Linked DNA regions of Thermus aquaticus. The protein of the gene in region 1 binds, or shares a complex with, the protein of each later gene. Links are inferred from orthologs where the notes say so. Each region holds a gene or a part of one and is shown in the gene's direction. Other genes may lie near its edges. The genes, in order: cdaA and glmM.

What was found.
Region 2: the proteins of cdaA (region 1) and glmM are in contact, whole or in part, in a crystal structure (PDB 7OJS), measured with the Bacillus subtilis proteins. The link is inferred for Thermus aquaticus from one-to-one orthologs.

The regions. Positions count from the first base shown.
Region 1 is NZ_LHCI01000106.1:453,477-462,100, reverse strand. The notes cover bases 3,147-6,102. They hold cdaA (diadenylate cyclase CdaA), read left to right. Parts: upstream 3,147-4,245; coding sequence 4,246-4,959; downstream 4,960-6,102. Other genes in these bases: def (peptide deformylase), read left to right, coding at 5,770-6,102; BVI061214_RS13720 (CdaR family protein), read left to right, coding at 4,952-5,764; BVI061214_RS03420 (phosphopentomutase), read left to right, coding at 3,147-4,242. Outside these bases: BVI061214_RS03450 (VOC family protein), read right to left, coding at 1-8; BVI061214_RS03445 (enoyl-ACP reductase FabI), read right to left, coding at 124-927; BVI061214_RS03440 (DinB family protein), read left to right, coding at 962-1,456; BVI061214_RS03435 (glutaredoxin family protein), read right to left, coding at 1,547-1,798; zapE (AFG1/ZapE family ATPase), read left to right, coding at 1,858-2,829; BVI061214_RS03425 (hypothetical protein), read left to right, coding at 2,839-3,096; more of BVI061214_RS03420, read left to right, coding at 3,097-3,146; more of def, read left to right, coding at 6,103-6,342; fmt (methionyl-tRNA formyltransferase), read left to right, coding at 6,339-7,253; BVI061214_RS03395 (hypothetical protein), read right to left, coding at 7,406-8,624. UniProt on the Bacillus subtilis protein: One of 3 paralogous diadenylate cyclases (DAC) in this bacteria, catalyzing the condensation of 2 ATP molecules into cyclic di-AMP (c-di-AMP). Upon expression in E.coli leads to c-di-AMP synthesis.
Region 2 is NZ_LHCI01000106.1:1,819,305-1,827,921, reverse strand. What follows is about bases 2,268-5,216. They hold glmM (phosphoglucosamine mutase), read left to right. Parts: upstream 2,268-3,065; coding sequence 3,066-4,367; downstream 4,368-5,216. Other genes in these bases: BVI061214_RS10655 (aspartate aminotransferase family protein), read left to right, coding at 5,051-5,216; BVI061214_RS10660 (acyl-CoA thioesterase), read left to right, coding at 4,643-5,041; BVI061214_RS10665 (ribosome-binding factor A), read left to right, coding at 4,377-4,661; BVI061214_RS10675 (ATP-binding protein), read right to left, coding at 2,268-2,978. Outside these bases: polA (DNA polymerase I), read left to right, coding at 1-1,674; more of BVI061214_RS10675, read right to left, coding at 1,791-2,267; more of BVI061214_RS10655, read left to right, coding at 5,217-6,295; rnr (ribonuclease R), read left to right, coding at 6,297-8,504; amrB (AmmeMemoRadiSam system protein B), read right to left, coding at 8,511-8,617. UniProt on the Bacillus subtilis protein: Catalyzes the conversion of glucosamine-6-phosphate to glucosamine-1-phosphate. Glucosamine-1-phosphate is used for cell wall biosynthesis.

The DNA.
Region 1 (8,624 bases):
CCCTCCATGGGGCCATGGTACGCCCCCAGGGGTGCGGTGAATGTGAGGGCGAAGAAAAGCCTCGTCGCGATCCAGGCCTTAGCCCGGTATACTCACGGTGTGGACCCCAAAGACCTCGAGGCCCTAGCCCGGATTTTCGCCCGCTTTCTCTAGCTCCATCCCCATGATGTGGTAGCCGGCGTCCACGTAGATGACCTCGCCGGTGATGCCGCTTCCCAGGGGGGAAAGGAGGAAAAGCCCCAGGTTCCCCACCTCCTCCTGGGTGATGTTGCGCCTTAGAGGGGCCACCTGGGCCACCCGGTCGTACATCTTGGTGAAGCCGGGGATGCTCCTGGCGGCCACGGTGCGCACCGGCCCCGCCGAGATGGCGTTCACCCGCACCCCCTTGGGGCCGAGCTCATAGGCCAGGTAGCGGACGCTGGCCTCGAGGGCCGCCTTGGCGATGGCCATCACGTTGTACCTGGGCACCACCTTCTCGCTGGCGTAGTAGGTGAGGGTGACGATCCCACCCCCCTCCCTGAGGAGGGGCTCGGCCCTTTGGGCCGCGGCCACCAGGGAGTAGGCGGAGACCTCGAGGGCCAGAAGCCAGTCCGCCCGCCTGGTGTCCAGGTACCGGCCCTCCATGGCCTCCCTGGGGGCGAAGGCGATGGCGTGGACCAGGTAGTCCAGGTGCCCCCAGGCCTCCTTCAGGCCGCCAAAGAGGGCGTCTAGCTCCTCGTCTTTGGTGACGTCGGCCTGGAAGAGGAGGGCCCCGCCCAGGGCCTCGGCCAGCTTCTCCGCCTCGGGGCGGATCCTCTCCCCCTGGTAGCTTAGGGCGATCTCCGCCCCCGCCTCCTTGAGCTTCTCGGCGATGGCGAAGCCCAGGCTTCGCTGGTTGGTGACCCCCATGACCAGGGCCTTCTTGCCCGCAAGGTCCACGGTGAGCATGGGGGGATTATACCCGCGGGTAGAATGGGGCATCATGGTGAACCTGGACGTCTATGGGAACAAGGAGGAGGTCTTAGCCCGGCTCGCCCAAAGCCGCCAGGCCCTCCTGGCCCACCTGAGGGAAGCTGAGCCCTCCTGGCTCACCGCTCCCCTCCGCCCCGGGGCCTGGACCCCCCTCATGGTGGCCGAGCACGTGGCCCTGGTGGAGGACTCCACCGCCCGGGTCCTGAGGCGGCTCAGGCGGGTGGCGGCGGGGGAGAACCTTCCCCCCGTCCCCTTCGTCCCCGGGGAGTTCAAGGAGGGGAAGCCCCAGGCCCCCGAGCCTGTTCAGCCCAAAGGGGAGCTAAGCCTGGAGGAGGTTTTGGCCCTACTGGAGAGGGCCCGGGGCTTTCTCCTGGAGGAGGCGGAAAAGGCCGACCCCGATAACCCCGCTACCTTCCCCCACCCCTTCTTTGGCCCCCTCACCGCCCTGGGCTGGCTGAGGGCCGCCGCCTACCACGAGGAGCACCACCTGAGGGCCCTGGGCTAAGTGGCTATCCGTTCACCATAGAAAGCCTTTCCCTAGGCCTTGGTGCGCCCTTTTGGGGCCCCCGCCGTGGCAAGAGCTACGGCGGGGTACTTAGGCGCTTTCCCGGTAGCGGGCGAGCCAGGCATTCAGGCTTTGCGGGGAAACCCCGCGGATGGCCTCGAGGCGCCCCCGCCACTCCAGCACCACCCCGGCCGTGGGGCTTCCCACCAGCTCGGCGATCTTTTTGGCGGCCTCGGGGTCGGCCTTGGCGTTCACGAACTCGTAGGGAACGCCGTTTCTTTCCAGGAACATCTTCACGATCTCGCAGGGACCGCACCCGGGGATGCCGTAAAGCCGCACCATACCCCCTAAGGGTAGCATAGGGCGCCTTTTGCCGGGGCCTTGGGCTAACCTAGGGGGCGATGCGCCTCACGGAGCGCTACCCCGAGGTCAACCTGGAGAAGCTTCTTGAAAGCTTCGTCCCGCCCCCCCGCTTCCAGGGGGCCACCTTCGCCACCTACCACCCGGACCCCCGCTACCCCTCCCAGGCCCTGGCCAAGGAGCGGCTGCGAAGCTGGGTAAGGGACCGCCCCCGGGGCCTCCTCCGGCCCAGGATGCCGGGCCCCCAGGGCATCTATCTGGACGGGGGCTTTGGCGTGGGCAAGACCCACCTCCTGGTGGCCGCCTACTGGGAGGCCCCGGGCCCCAAGGCCTTCCTCACCTTTGAGGAGCTCACCTACGCCCTGGGCCTCATGGGCCTCAAGGAGGGAGCGAGGCGCTTTTCTGGCCTCCGCTACCTCTTCATAGACGAGTTTGAGCTGGACGACCCCGGCAACGCCCAGATGGCCACCCACTTCCTGGCCCTCACCATGGACAAGGGCCTCAGGGTGGCCACCACCTCCAACACCCCGCCCGGGGCCCTGGGGGAGGGGCGCTTCAACGCCGATCAGTTCCGCCACCAGATCCAGGGCCTGGCCAGGCGCTTCGCCGTGGAGAGGATAGAGGGGGAGGACTACCGCCACCGCGAAGCCAAGGGCCTCCCCCGGCCCTGGGGGGAGGAGGAGCTTCTTAGACGCTTCCACGAAGACCCCAGGCCCAAGACCCTGGACGCCTTCCCCGAGCTCCTGGCCCACCTCCGCGCCCTCCACCCCATCCGCTACCGCTACCTCTTCGTTGGCGTGGAGGTGGTCTACCTGCGGGGCCTGGAGCCCATCCCCGACCAGAACGACGCCCTCCGCTTCGTCCACTTCGTGGACCAGGTTTACAACCTGGGCCTGGAGCTCAAGGCCTCGGGGGCCCCCCTCGAGGCCCTCTTCCCCGAGACCTACCGCCACGGGGCCTTCGCCAAAAAGTACGGGCGGGCCCTTTCCCGCCTGGCGGAGCTTTTGGGGTAGCATGGGAGCATGGACCTGGCGGACAAGCTTTCGGAGCTGGCCCAGGCCCTCTCGCAGGCCAGCGCGGCGGTGGGGATCCTGGAGGCCATAGAGGAGGTTCTGGAGGAGTACGGGGACGGGGAGCTTTCCCTGGAGGAGGCCATGGAGGAGATCCAGGGCTTGGTGGAGGAGTTCCAGGCGGTCCGGGCCCTCTCGGAGATGTCCCCGGAGGAGATCATGGCCCTGGCCCAAGAGGAAGAGGAGGACGAAGGGGGGCTTCGCTCTTAGATGAAGGTGGTGGCCATCGTCCTGGACTCGGTGGGCCTGGGCTACCTGCCGGACGCCCCCCTTTTCGGCGACGAGGGGGCAGACACCCTGGACCACACCGTCCTCAAGACGGGCGTGGCCCTGCCCCACCTGGCCGACCTGGGCCTGGGGTGGGTGGCCGGGGTCCACACCCTGCCCAGGCCCAAGGAGCCCAAAGGGGCCTTTGGCCGCATGCGGGAGGTGAACCCGGGCAAGGACACCACCACCGGGCACTGGGAGTTCGTGGGCATCTACCTGGAAAAGCCCTTCCGCACCTACCCCGAGGGCTTTCCCGAGGAGCTCCTTCGGGCCTGGGCGGAGCGGATCGGGGTGGGGGGGTGGCTTCTCAACCGCCCCTACTCCGGCACCGAGGCCATCCGGGACTACGGGGAGGCCCACCTGAAGACGGGCTACCCCATCGTCTACACCTCGGCGGACTCGGTCTTCCAGGTGGCCGCCCACGTGGAGAGAGTCCCCCTGGAGGAGCTTTACCACTGGTGCCAGGTGGCCCGGGAGACGCTAAGGGGCGAGCACCAGGTGGCCCGGGTCATCGCCCGGCCCTTCGCCGGGGAGCCCGGGGCCTTTTACCGCCTGGAGCACCTCCGGCGGGACTTCGCCCTGGAGCCTCCCAGAAACGTTCTGGACGTCTTGAAGGAAGGGGGCCTCGAGGTGGTGGGCGTGGGCAAGATCCCCGACATTTACGCCGGGCGCGGCTTCACCCGGGCGGTCAAGACCAAGGACAACAAGGGCGGCCTGGAGAAGACCCTGGCCCTCATGGAAGAGGGCTTTTCCGGCCTCGTCTTCACCAACCTGGTGGATTTTGACGCCAAGTACGGCCACCGCCGAAACCCCGAGGGGTACGCCAGGGCCCTAGAGGAGGTGGACCGCTTCCTCCCCCGGCTCCTTTCCGCCCTGGGCCCGGAGGACCACCTCTTTCTGGTCTCCGACCACGGCAACGACCCCACCTTCTTGGGCACGGACCACACCCGGGAGTACGGGATGCTCCTCTGGGTGGGCCCGGGGGTCAGGGGGGACCTGGGCACCCGGGAGAGCTTCGCCGACCTGGGGGCCACCTGGGCCAGGCTTTTCGGGCTCGCCTGGGAGGGGCCGGGGAAGAGCTTGGTGTAGGCCATGGCCTTCACCTGGCGTGACCTTTTGGACATCCTTCTCGTCACCGCCCTCTTTTACTCCCTCTGGCGCCTCATCGTGGGCACCCGGGCCTTGAACCTGGTCCGGGGGCTTCTCGTCTACCTTCTGGTCTGGTTCCTGGCCAACCTCCTGGGGCTTGCCACCCTTTCCTGGATCCTGGGCAACGCCGCCACGCTGGGGGCCTTCGCCCTGATCGTGGTCTTCCAGCCGGAGCTCAGGGGGCTTCTGGAGCGCCTGGGCCGTCCCCAGGGGCCCAGGGCCACCTCCTTGGCCCTGGAGGAGCTCCTTCTGGGGGTGGCCCGCCTCGCCGAAAGGCGGTACGGGGCCCTGATCGCCCTGGAAAGGCGCACCCCTTTGGGGGAGTACGCTGCCACGGGGGAGGTCCTAGAGGCCAGGCTTTCCGCCCGCCTGCTGGTGACCCTCTTTTACCCCGGGACGCCCCTCCACGACGGAGGGGCCATCCTGCGGGAGGGGAGGCTTCTTGCGGCGGGGTGTCTCTTTCCCCTCTCCGAGGCCCAGGTGGGCCTCGGCACCCGGCACCGAGCCGCCTTGGGCCTCTCCGAGGTCTCCGACGCCCTGGTCCTGGTGGTGAGCGAGGAGACGGGGAGCGTCCGGCTGGCCGAGGGGGGGAGGCTCTCCCCGCCCCTCAGCCTCGAGGCCCTGCGGGCCCGGCTCAAGGAGGCGCTGCATGCGTGACTGGCCCGCCCTCCTCCTCTCCTTCCTGGCCGCCCTGGCCGTCTGGTACTCCCTCAAGGAGCGGGCCCCCGTGGTGGAAAGGGCCCTGAGCGCTCCCCTCCAGGTGGTGGGCCTGGAAGGGGACCGGGTGGCGGAGGGGGTGCCCAGGGAGGTCCTCCTGCGCCTCCGGGGCCCCGCCCCCCTGGTGGAGGGCACGCCCCCCGTCTCCGCCTACCTGGACCTCTCCGGGGCCGAGGGGGCCTTCAGCCGGGAGGTGCGCGTGGCCGCCCCCCGGGGGGTGGAGGTCCTGGAGGTGCGCCCGGCCAGAGTGGAGGGGCGGGGGGAGGCCCTTTTGAGCCGTCCCTTGCCGGTGGAGGTCCTGGCCCAGGGGGTGTGGGTGCGCACCGAGCCCGCCTTCGTGGAGGCCAGAGGCCCCAGGAGCCAGGTGGAGGCGGCGGTGGCGGCCGTTGGCCTGGACCAGGGGGAGGAGGTGGCCCTCACCGCCTTCGGGCCGGAAGGCCCCCTGCCCGCGGTGACCCTCTCCCCGCCCAAGGCGCGGGTGGTGGCCCGGGAGGAGCCCCTGTTCCGCAAGGTGCTCCCCCTGGTCCTAAAGGCCCCGGAGGGCCTCGAGGTGCTGGACTACGCCCCCAAGGAGGTGGAGGTGGTGGGGCCCAGGGAGGTTCTGGAGGGCCTTGAAGAGGTGGAGGCCAGGCCCCAGGAGGGCTTCCGGCCCGGGGAGGTGGCGGGCCCCTTTCTCCTCACCCTGCCTCCGGGGGTGAGGCCCCTGGGCCAGGTTTTGGGAAGGGCCCGGTTTGCGCTAAAATAGGCGGGATGATCTACCCCATCCGCCTCTACGGGGACCCGGTTCTGCGGAAGAAGGCCCGCCCCGTCCAGGACTTTTCCGGCCTCAAGAAGCTCGCCGAGGACATGCTGGAGACCATGTGGGAGGCCCGGGGGGTGGGGCTTGCCGCCCCGCAGATCGGCCTTTCCCAGAGGCTCTTCGTGGCCGTGGAGTACGCCGACGAGCCCGATGAGGAGGAGAGGCCCCTGAGGGACCTGGTGCGCCAGGTCTACGTGGTGGTCAACCCGGTCATCACCCACCGGGAGGGGCTGGTGGAGGGGCTCGAGGGGTGCCTCTCCCTGCCCGGCCTCTACTCCGAGGAGGTGCCCCGGGCCGAGCGCATCCGGGTGGAGTTCCAGGACGAGGAGGGGCGCAAGAGGACGCTGGAGCTGGAGGGATACATGGCCCGGGTGTTCCAGCACGAGATAGACCACCTGGAGGGCGTACTCTTCTTTGAGCGCCTGCCCAAGCCCAAGCGGGAGGCCTTCTTGGAGGAGCACCGGGCCGAGCTCGCCCGCTTCCAAAAGGAGGCCCGGGCCTTCTTGAAGGAGCTTTCCCAATGAGGGTGGCCTTCTTCGGCACCCCCTCCTGGGCGGTGCCTGTCCTGGACGCGTTAAACCGCCACCACCAGGTGGTCTTGGTGGTGACCCAGCCCGATAAGCCCAAAGGTAGGGGCCTGAAGCCCGCCCCGAGCCCCGTGGCCCAGTACGCCCTGGAGCACGGCCTCCCCCTCCTCAAGCCCGAGCGCCTCAAGGGGAACGAGGAGTTCCTGGAGACTTTCCGGGCCGCAAGTCCAGAGGTGGCCGTCACCGCCGCCTACGGCAAGATCCTGCCCAAGGAGGTCCTCGAGGTTCCCCCCTACGGCTTCCTCAACCTCCACCCCTCCCTTTTGCCCAAGTACCGGGGCCCAGCCCCCGTGCCCTGGGCCCTCATCCGGGGGGAGAAGGAGACCGGGGTGGCCATCATGAAGACCGAGGAGGGGCTGGACACCGGCCCCCTCTACGCCCTCTGGCGCACGGAGATCCTGCCGGAGGAGGACGCGGTGGCCCTCGCCGAGCGCCTAAGGGATAAGGGCATAGAGCTTCTCCTAAAGGTTTTGCAGGACCTTCCCCACCTCACGCCCACGCCCCAGGAGGGCGAGGCCAGCTACGCCCCCCTCCTCACCAAGGAGGAGGGGAGGATTCGCTTTGGGGAAAGCGCCGAGGCCATCTATAACCGCCACCGGGGGGTCCAGCCTTGGCCCGGGAGTTACTTCTTCCACGAGGGCAGGCGGGTCAAAGTTCTAAAGATGCGCCCTGAACCGGGTCAAGGAGAGCCCGGCGTGGTCCAGGCGGTGGACCGGGAGGGGGTCCTGGTGGGGACGGGCGAAGGGCTCATCCGGCTTTTAGAGGTCCAGCCCGAGGGCCGGCGTCCCATGCCCGCCGCCGACTGGGCCCGGGGCTACGGGGTTTTGCCGGGGACCCGCCTAGAGTAGCCCCCGCGGCGCAGTCAAGGCCGCAGGGGGTTTTGCCGGGGCCCCTCTTCTGGCGCTAAGTGGTTGCCCGTTGCTATACAAAACCTTCCCCTAGACTCCCCTGCGCCCTTTCTTTTGGGGCCCCACCGCGGCGAAAGCCGCGGTGGGGTACTTTAGAACTCCTCGTCCCACTCCACGATGGTCTCGCTGGTGAGGGTGGTGGCGGGCTTGCTCTCTATCCCGCTGGCCGTCACCTCCGCCCCCCGCTCCTTCAGGAGGCCGAACTGGGCGGCGATACCCCGTAGGCCCGCCCCCGCCAGGGCCACCACCAGGAACACCGTGAAACCCCAGGTCAGGTACGGGAGGAGGCCCTGGCCGATGGAGAAGTTGGCCAAAGCAGCCAGCCAGGGTAGGCCCCCGTACTCGGCCATGACCGAGCCGAAGTAGGAAAGCCCCTCCGCCAGGATGGGTAGAAGGAGGAAGAGGAAGGCCAGGCCTAGGAGGTTCCAGTAGACGTTGCGCCCGCCGAAGGTGAGCCGGATGAGGTAGAGGGGGAAAAAGGCCAAGGCCGCGGCCAGGAGGAAGAAGACCGCCCTAGAAACGCCCACCAAGTTCAGAAGGCTAAGCCGGAAGTCTAGCCAGGGGGTTTCCCTAGGGCCAGTACGGAACTGGCGGCCTAGCTCCTCCAAGGCCTCGTACACGGGGAAGACATCTATGGCCCGCACCCCCACCGCCTGGGTCAGGCGGGTGAGGGCTCTTAGAGTCCTTTCCGTGAGGCTGGGGTTCACCAGGGCGGCCAGGGGCTCTATTTTGGCGGAGAAGTTCCAAAAGGCTGCCTCCAGATGCGCCCTGGCCTCCCCTTGGTTTCCCTGACCCAGAGCGGCGGTGGCCAGGCCCAGCTGGAGCTGGGTCTGGGTGAGGGCCTCCAGAAAGTCCTGGTAGTAGGCGAAGCCCAAGTCGTAGGCTACCCGGCGCAGGCGCTCCCTAAGGGCGGGGTCTGCCCAAGAGGCCACGTAAAAGGTTTCCACCTGGGGGCTTTCCTGGACTGGAAGAGGAGAGGAGGGTGCTGGAGCCGGGGTGTTGGCCTGGGGCAGGGATGGGGCCTGGGTGGCGGGGCTTGGGGCGGGAGGGGGGGCCGGGGTGCCGGCCTGGGGTTTGGGAACTGGGGCCGCGGCGCCCGGCCTGAGAGCCTCCCTCCAGGCCAGAACCTTTTTCTGGATTTCCTGCACCTCCGGGCGGAAGGCCTCCCCGCCCGAGACCTTGGCCAGGGCCTGGATGAAGTCCTGGGCCTTGAGGGTGCTCCTTTGGCTATCCTGGATCACCAGGTAGCGGGCGTAGGCCCGGGCCAGGGCCAGGTAGGCCTGGGGGCGGGAGGTGGCGGCAAGGGCCTGG
Region 2 (8,617 bases), 1.4 Mb from region 1 along the record:
CTTGAGTTTGGCAGCCTCCTCCACGAGTTCGGCCTTCTGGAAAGCCCCAAGGCCCTGGAGGAGGCCCCCTGGCCCCCGCCGGAAGGGGCCTTCGTGGGCTTTGTGCTTTCCCGCAAGGAGCCCATGTGGGCCGATCTTCTGGCCCTGGCCGCCGCCAGGGGGGGCCGGGTCCACCGGGCCCCCGAGCCTTATAAAGCCCTCAGGGACCTGAAGGAGGCGCGGGGGCTTCTCGCCAAAGACCTGAGCGTTCTGGCCCTGAGGGAAGGCCTTGGCCTCCCGCCCGGCGACGACCCCATGCTCCTCGCCTACCTCCTGGACCCTTCCAACACCCCCCCCGAGGGGGTGGCCCGGCGCTACGGCGGGGAGTGGACGGAGGAGGCGGGGGAGCGGGCCGCCCTTTCCGAGAGGCTCTTCGCCAACCTGTGGGGGAGGCTTGAGGGGGAGGAGAGGCTCCTTTGGCTTTACCGGGAGGTGGAGAGGCCCCTTTCCGCTGTCCTGGCCCACATGGAGGCCACGGGGGTGCGCCTGGACGTGGCCTATCTCAGGGCCTTGTCCCTGGAGGTGGCCGAGGAGATCGCCCGCCTCGAGGCCGAGGTCTTCCGCCTGGCCGGCCACCCCTTCAACCTCAACTCCCGGGACCAGCTGGAAAGGGTCCTCTTTGACGAGCTAGGGCTTCCCGCCATCGGCAAGACGGAGAAGACCGGCAAGCGCTCCACCAGCGCCGCCGTCCTGGAGGCCCTCCGCGAGGCCCACCCCATCGTGGAGAAGATCCTGCAGTACCGGGAGCTCACCAAGCTGAAGAGCACCTACATTGACCCCTTGCCGGACCTCATCCACCCCAGGACGGGCCGCCTCCACACCCGCTTCAACCAGACGGCCACGGCCACGGGCAGGCTAAGTAGCTCCGATCCCAACCTCCAGAACATCCCCGTCCGCACCCCGCTTGGGCAGAGGATCCGCCGGGCCTTCATCGCCGAGGAGGGGTGGCTATTGGTGGCCCTGGACTATAGCCAGATAGAGCTCAGGGTGCTGGCCCACCTCTCCGGCGACGAGAACCTGATCCGGGTCTTCCAGGAGGGGCGGGACATCCACACGGAGACCGCCAGCTGGATGTTCGGCGTCCCCCGGGAGGCCGTGGACCCCCTGATGCGCCGGGCGGCCAAGACCATCAACTTCGGGGTCCTCTACGGCATGTCGGCCCACCGCCTCTCCCAGGAGCTAGCCATCCCTTACGAGGAGGCCCAGGCCTTCATTGAGCGCTACTTTCAGAGCTTCCCCAAGGTGCGGGCCTGGATTGAGAAGACCCTGGAGGAGGGCAGGAGGCGGGGGTACGTGGAGACCCTCTTCGGCCGCCGCCGCTACGTGCCAGACCTAGAGGCCCGGGTGAAGAGCGTGCGGGAGGCGGCCGAGCGCATGGCCTTCAACATGCCCGTCCAGGGCACCGCCGCCGACCTCATGAAGCTGGCTATGGTGAAGCTCTTCCCCAGGCTGGAGGAAATGGGGGCCAGGATGCTCCTTCAGGTCCACGACGAGCTGGTCCTCGAGGCCCCAAAAGAGAGGGCGGAGGCCGTGGCCCGGCTGGCCAAGGAGGTCATGGAGGGGGTGTATCCCCTGGCCGTGCCCCTGGAGGTGGAGGTGGGGATAGGGGAGGACTGGCTCTCCGCCAAGGAGTGATACCACCCCATGCTGGCCCAAGCCAGCATGGGGGCCCCGGCAAAAGGTTTCTGGGGAAGTTACCAGGCATGGTGGGCCGAAGGAAACAGGAAACAAGGGTATGAGGGTTTTTTGCCCTAAAGAAAGGCCAGGGGGTCCTCCCGAAGGAAGGCTTCCAGGGGGATACCCCCTGGGCCCAGGAGTAGCCCCTTTCCTCCAAAGGCCTGGGTGAAGGCTTTTAGCCCTTTGGTCCTTTGGGAAGGGGCGCTTTTGACCTCCAAAGCCAGAAGGCGCCTTCCCTTCTTCAAGACGAAGTCAACCTCCTGGTCCCTTTCCCGCCAGTAGTACACCTCAAAGCCCCCGTGGGGGGCGTGGGCCAGAAGGTGGGCGCCCACGGCGGTTTCCACGAGCCGCCCCATGAGGGCGGCGTCCGCCCACACCTCCTTTGGGGAAAGCCCCAAGACCGCCGTGATGAGCCCCGTATTAAGGGCCAGGAGCTTGGGGCTCGAGGCGCGGCGCCGGAAGGGCTCGGCGGCGTACTTCTGCAGGGCGGCTAGGAGGCCCGCCCCTCCTAGGAGCTCCAAGTAATGGGCCAGGGTCACCGTGTTCCCGGCATCCTGGAGTTGCCCCAGCATCTTTGTGTAGGAGAGCACCTGGCCGCTGTAGAGGAGGCCGAGCTCCAAAACCCGTCTTAGGAGGGCGGGTTTCTCCACCCGAGCGTGGAGCAGGATATCGCGTCCCAGGGTGGTCTCCAGAAGGGCGTCTTTGATGTAGCGGGCGAACCTCTCCGGTTCCCCCCGCAAGGGGGCCGTGCCCGGGTACCCCCCGAAGTAAAGGTACTCGGGGAGGGCGTACCCGAAGGCCCGCTCCATCTCGTAAAAGGTCCAGTGGGGGAGGCGAAGGACCTCAAAGCGGCCAGCAAGGCTTTCCGAAAGGCCCTTCTGCAGGAGTAGGGGAGAGGAACCTAAGAGGACCACCTTGAGGGGGAGGCCCTGGAGGGTGTCCTCGTCCCAGAGGCGCTTTAGGGTCTCCGACCAGCCCAACGCCTTCTGGACTTCGTCCAAGACCAGGAGGGCTTCCCCCGTCTGGGCCAGGCGGCGGGCCAGGGTCCACTGGGTTTCCAGCCAGGGGGCTTCCTTGAGGGTGGGTTCATCGGCGGAGGCGTAGTGGTAGGGAAGGCCGGAGGTCTGGGCCACCTGTAGGGCCAGGGTGGTCTTGCCCACCTGCCTGGGGCCTAGGACCACCTGCAGCAGGTGGCGGGGCGCCTTGAGCCGCCTTAGCAGTTCCTGGGCTTGGGGACGGGTAAAGGTGTTTTTGCTCAGCACAGTAAGTATTTTTACTCAGTGTGCTTAGTAAATCAAGCCGCGAAAAACCTCGCCACCTGTCCCCCGGGCCCTGGTATAGTGGCCGCCGTGAGGCGCTACTTCGGCACCGACGGGGTGCGGGGGGAGGCGGGCAAGCCCCCCCTGACCCCGGAGTTCGTCCTGAGGTTAGGCCAGGCGGCGGGGGCCTACTTCCGCCAGGAAAGCCCTAGGCCCGTGGTCCTCCTGGCCAAGGACACCCGGGAGTCCTCGGACCTCTTGGAGGCCGCGTTGGCGGCGGGCCTCATGAGCCAGGGGGTACGGGTGGAGCACCTGGGGGTCCTGCCCACCCCGGGGGTGGCCCACCTCACCCGCCGCCTGGGGGCCACCGCCGGGGCCATGATCTCCGCCAGCCACAACCCCTACCAGGACAACGGCATCAAGTTCTTCGGCCCCTCGGGGGAGAAGCTCCCCGACGAGGCCGAGGAGGCCATAGAGGCGCTTCTGGACGAGGCTCACCCTACCCGGGGCATCGGCACCGTGGGGGACTTCCGCGAGGCCGAGCGCATGTACATGGACTTCCTCCTGGAACACGCCCCGGACCTCACGGGCCTGAAGATGGGCCTGGACCTGGCCCACGGAGCCACCTACCGGGTGGGCCCCAAGGTCTTCCAGAGGGCGGGGGCCGAGGTCATGGCCTTCTTCAACACGCCCGACGGCAGGAACATCAACAAGGGGTGCGGCTCCACCCACCCCGAGGCCCTTTCCCGCTTCGTGGTGGAGCTAGGGCTGGACCTGGGCATCGCCTTTGACGGCGACGGGGACCGGGTCCAGTTCATTGACCGCAAGGGGCGGCTTTTCCACGGGGACCACATCCTCTACCTCACCGCTTTGGCCTTCGGCGAGCCCGGGGTGGTGGGCACGGTCATGAGCAACATGGGCCTCGAGGTGGCCCTCCGGGAGCGGGGCCTCGCCTTCCACCGGGCCCAGGTGGGGGACCGCTACGTTCTGGAAATGCTGAAGGAGAAGGGCCTTCACCTCGGGGGGGAGCCCTCGGGCCACGTCATCTTCCGCCGCCACCACACCACGGGGGACGGGCTCCTTTCCGCCCTCCTCACCCTGGAGGCCCTGAAGCGCCTAGGGGGCGACCTCTCCGAATGGTACGAGCGGCTTCCCATGTACCCCCAGGTCCTCCTTAACGTGCGGGTGGAGGACAAGGCGCGGGTCATGGAGGACCCCAGGCTCAAGGCGGCCATAGAGGAGGCAACGAGGCGGCTTGCGGGCCGGGGCCGGGTGAGCGTGCGCCCCTCGGGCACCGAGCCCCTGATCCGGGTCATGGTGGAGGCCGAGGAGGGCGCGGAGGCGGTGGCCCAGGAGCTGGCCCGGGTGGTGGAGGCCCTGGCCCGGGGGTAAGCTGGGGGCGTGAGCTACGGGAAGGCCCACCTGGAGGAGCGGCTTAGGCGGATTTTGGCGGAGGAGATCCAGGCCCTGGAGGACCCTAGGCTCTTCCTCCTCACCGTGGAGGCCGCCCGCCTCTCCCCGGACGGCGGCCTGCTTTCGGTCTACGTGGAGGCCTTCCGGGACCAGGAGGGGGCCCTCGAGGCCCTGGCCCACGCCGAGAGGCGGCTTGCCAGCGCTTTGGGGCGGCGGGTGCGCTTGAGGCGCCTGCCCCGTCTGGCGTTTCTGCCGTGGAATCCCGAACCCTGATCAAGGTGCGCTACGCGGAGACGGACCAGATGGGGGTGGTCCACCACTCGGTCTACGCCGTTTACCTGGAGGTCGCCCGGGTGGAGTTTCTGGAGGAGGCGGGGCTTCCCTACCACCTGGTGGAGGCCAGGGGGGTGTACTTCCCTGTGGTGGAGCTGGGCCTCACCTTCCGGAGCCCCGCCCGCTTCGGCGAGGTGGTGGAGGTCCGGACCCGCCTGGCGGAGGTTTCCTCCCGGGCCCTCCTCTTCCGCTACCGGGTTTTGCGGGGGGAGGCCCTCCTCGCCGAGGGGTTCACCCGCCACCTCTGCCAGGTGGGCGGGCGGGCCGCCCGCATCCCCGAGGACATCCTGAAGGCCTTGCGTGTGCTACACTTAGGGTAGCGTAGCGGCATGGACCTTTCCCCCTTCTCCCTCTTTGAGCGCCACATCAACCCAGGGCTCGCCGGCCTCCTCCGCTTCACCGGTCTGGACCGGGTGGAATCCCACGCCGAGGGGCCCTACGTCTGGGACACCACCGGCAAGCGCTACCTGGACTTTCTTGGCCTTTACGGCGCCCTGAACCTGGGCCACCGCCACCCCAAGGTGGTGGAGGCGGTGATGGCCCAGCTGGCCCGCATGCCCATGTCGGTGCGGGTCCTGGTCTCCGAGCCCACGGCCAGGCTGGCGGCCAAGCTGGCCGAGATCACCCCCGAGGGCCTGGAGATGGTCTTCTTCGGCAACTCCGGGGCCGAGGCGGTGGAGGCCGCCATCAAGCTGGCCCGGGCCTACACCGGCAAGCCGGGGATCATCACCACCGAGGGGGGCTTCCACGGCAAGACCATGGGGGCCCTCTCCCTCACCCCCAGGCCCCAGTACCAGGACCCGGCCAGGCCCCTCCTCCCCGGCGTCAAGGTGGTCCCCTATGGGGACCTCGAGGCCCTCGAGGCCGCCATAGACGGGGATACGGCCGCCGTCATCGTGGAGCCCATCCAGGGGGAAGGGGGGATCCGGGTGCCTCCCGAGGGCTACCTCCGGGGGGTGCGGGAGATCACCCGCAAGCGGGGGGTCCTCATGATCGCCGACGAGGTCCAGACCGGCCTGGGCCGCACCGGCAGGCTCTTTGGGGTGGACTGGGAGGGCGTGGCCCCCGACCTCATGACCCTGGCCAAGGCCCTGGGGGGCGGGGTCATGCCCATCGGGGCCTGCGTGGGGCGGCGGGAGGTCTTTGAGATCTTCAGGCAGAACCCCCTCTTCCACTCCTCCACCTTCGGCGGCAACCCCCTGGCGGCGGCGGCGGCCTTGGCGGCCATAGAGGTCACCCTGGAGGAGGACCTGCCCAGGAGGGCCCTGGAGATGGGGGGCCTCCTCATGGAGGGGCTTAAGGCCCTAAAGGCCCGGTACCCCCACCTCATAGAGGACGTGCGGGGCCGGGGGCTGATGCTTGGGGTGGAGTTCACCGACGCCGACATCGGGGCCCTGGTGGTGGCCGAGCTGGCCGAGCGGGGGGTCATCACCGCCTTCGGCCTCAACAACCCCAAGGTGGTGCGCCTGGAGCCCCCCCTGATCATCGGCCGGGAGCACGTGGACGAGGCCCTTTCGGCCTTTTCCGAAAGCCTTGAGGCCACGGAGAAGGCCCTCGAGGGCCTCTTAGGATAAAATGCGGGAAACCTTACTGGAGTTTTTCAAGAAAACCGGCAAGCCCCACCGGCTGGAGGAGATCCTCCACCGCTTTGGGCTTTCCAAAAGGGAGGCCAAGGCCTACCTGAAGGCCCTGGTTCGGGAAGGGCTTTTGGAGAAGAAGGGGAGCCAGTACTTTCTCCCAAGCCGGGTCCAGGGCCCCATCAGCCTGCACCGGGACGGGTACGGCTTCGTGCGCCTGCCCGAGAAGGACCTCTTCATCCCCCCGGGGTACACGGGGGACGCCTGGCCCGACGACCTGGTGGAGGCCCGGGTCATGCCCCCGGGCCGGGACGGAAGGCCCTTTGGGGTGGTGGAGCGGGTCTTAAAGCGGGCCAGGGAGCGGGTGGTGGGCACCTTGGACTATAGGCGGGGGTACGCCGTCCTCATCCCCGACGAGCCGGGCCTCCCCGAGCTAAGGCTTCTCCCCGAAGGCCTGGAGGGCCTCAAGCGGGGAAGCCGCATCGTGGTCCAGGTCCATTACGAGAAGCGCCCCTACGGGGTCTTCCTGGAGTATCTGGGCGAAGGGGACGCCCCGGAGACGGAGACCGAGGCCGTCATCGCCAAGTACGGCCTCCGGGCCGAGTTCCCAGAGGAGGTCTTAAAGGAGGCCGAGGCCATCCCCCTGGCCATCCCCGAGGAGGAGCTAAGGAGGCGGCAGGACTTCCGCGCCCTTCGGGTCTTCACCATTGACGGGGTGGACGCCAAGGACTTTGACGACGCCATCCACATAGAGCGCCTCCCCAAGGGCTACCGGGTGGGCGTCCACATCGCCGACGTCTCCTTCTACGTGAAGGAGGGAAGCCCCCTGGACCAGGAGGCCTTCTTGCGGGGCACCAGCGTCTACCTGCCGGGCCGGGTCCTCCCCATGCTCCCCGAGAGGCTTTCCAACGGGGTCTGCTCCCTGAAGCCCCACGAGGACCGCCTCGTCCTCTCGGTCCTGGTGGACCTCGGCGAGGACCTGGAGGTCAAGAGGGTCCGCTTCGCCGAGGGGGTCATCAGGAGCGTGGCCCGCCTTACCTACACCGAGGTGGAGGCCTTCGCCGAGGGGTTTGGCCTCCCCGAGGCCCACGCCTTCTTAGCCGAGGACCTGAGCCTTCTTCTGGACCTCACCCAGAGGATGCGGGAAAAGCGCCTGAAGGAGGGCTCTTTGGACTTCAGCTTCCCCGAGGTGAAGGTGGAGGTGGAGGGGGGCACCCTGCGCCTCATCCCCCAGGAGGAGCCCCGGGCCCGGAGCCTCATTGAGGAGCTCATGCTCCTCGCCAACCGGCTGGTGGCCGAGCACCTGGTCAAGCGGGGGCTTCCCGGGCTTTTCCGGGTCCACGAGGAGCCCCTGGAGGAGGCCTACGGCAAGCTTCGCCAGGCCCTACAGCGCCTCGGCTACACCCTGCCGGAGAAGGTCTCGGCCAAGGCCCTGCAGAAGGTTCTCCTCGAGGCCAAGGGCCGCCCCGAGGAGCCCGTGGTGGCTAACCTGGTTCTCCGTTCCCTCAGGCTTGCCCGCTACGCCCCGGAGAACCTGGGCCACTTCGGCCTGGCCATGGAGCACTACCTGCACTTCACGAGCCCCATCCGCCGCTACCCGGACCTGGTGGTCCACCGGGTCTTAAGGGCCTCCATGCGGCGCACCCTGACGGAGAAGCGGAAGGCCACGTGGTTTTCCCAGTTCCCCGCCATCGCTGAGCACGCCTCGGAGATGGAGCGCAAGGCCGAGGCCGCCGAGAGGGAGCTCACCAAGTACTACATGGCCAAGTGGGCCGAGCTCCACCTGGGGGAGCGCTTCAAGGGGAAGGTGACCGGGGTGGCGGGCTTCGGGGCCTTCGTCATGCTAAGAAACGGGGTGGAGGGGCTTGTGCGCCTCGAGGCCCTGGGGCCCTACACCTACAGCGAGGAGGCCATGGCCCTCCTGGGCCCCAAAGGGAAGAGGATCCGCTTGGGGGACGAGATGGAGGTGGTCATCGCCGCCGCCAACCCCAGGCTCAGGCAGATTGACCTGGTGCCCTACGTGGAGGCATCCACGAAGAGGAAAGAAGAGGAGGTGGACATGAGGAAAGTGGTCGGACCCCCCAAGGACCGGGCCCGGGACACCCGTCCCGAGCGGGCCACGGTCAACACCATCTACTTCGGCGAGTGGCAGCCTAAGGAGAACCGCCCGGAAAAGACCCGCCCCCGCCGCAAAAGGCGGCGCTAGGGGTACTTAAAAGGCCAAGGTTCCGGCCCCCACCGCGCTTAAGGTGGGGGCCTCGAGGTCCAGGCGGTGGGCCAGGACCTCCCCGCGCCTGCCCCGGAGAAGGGGGGCGAGGC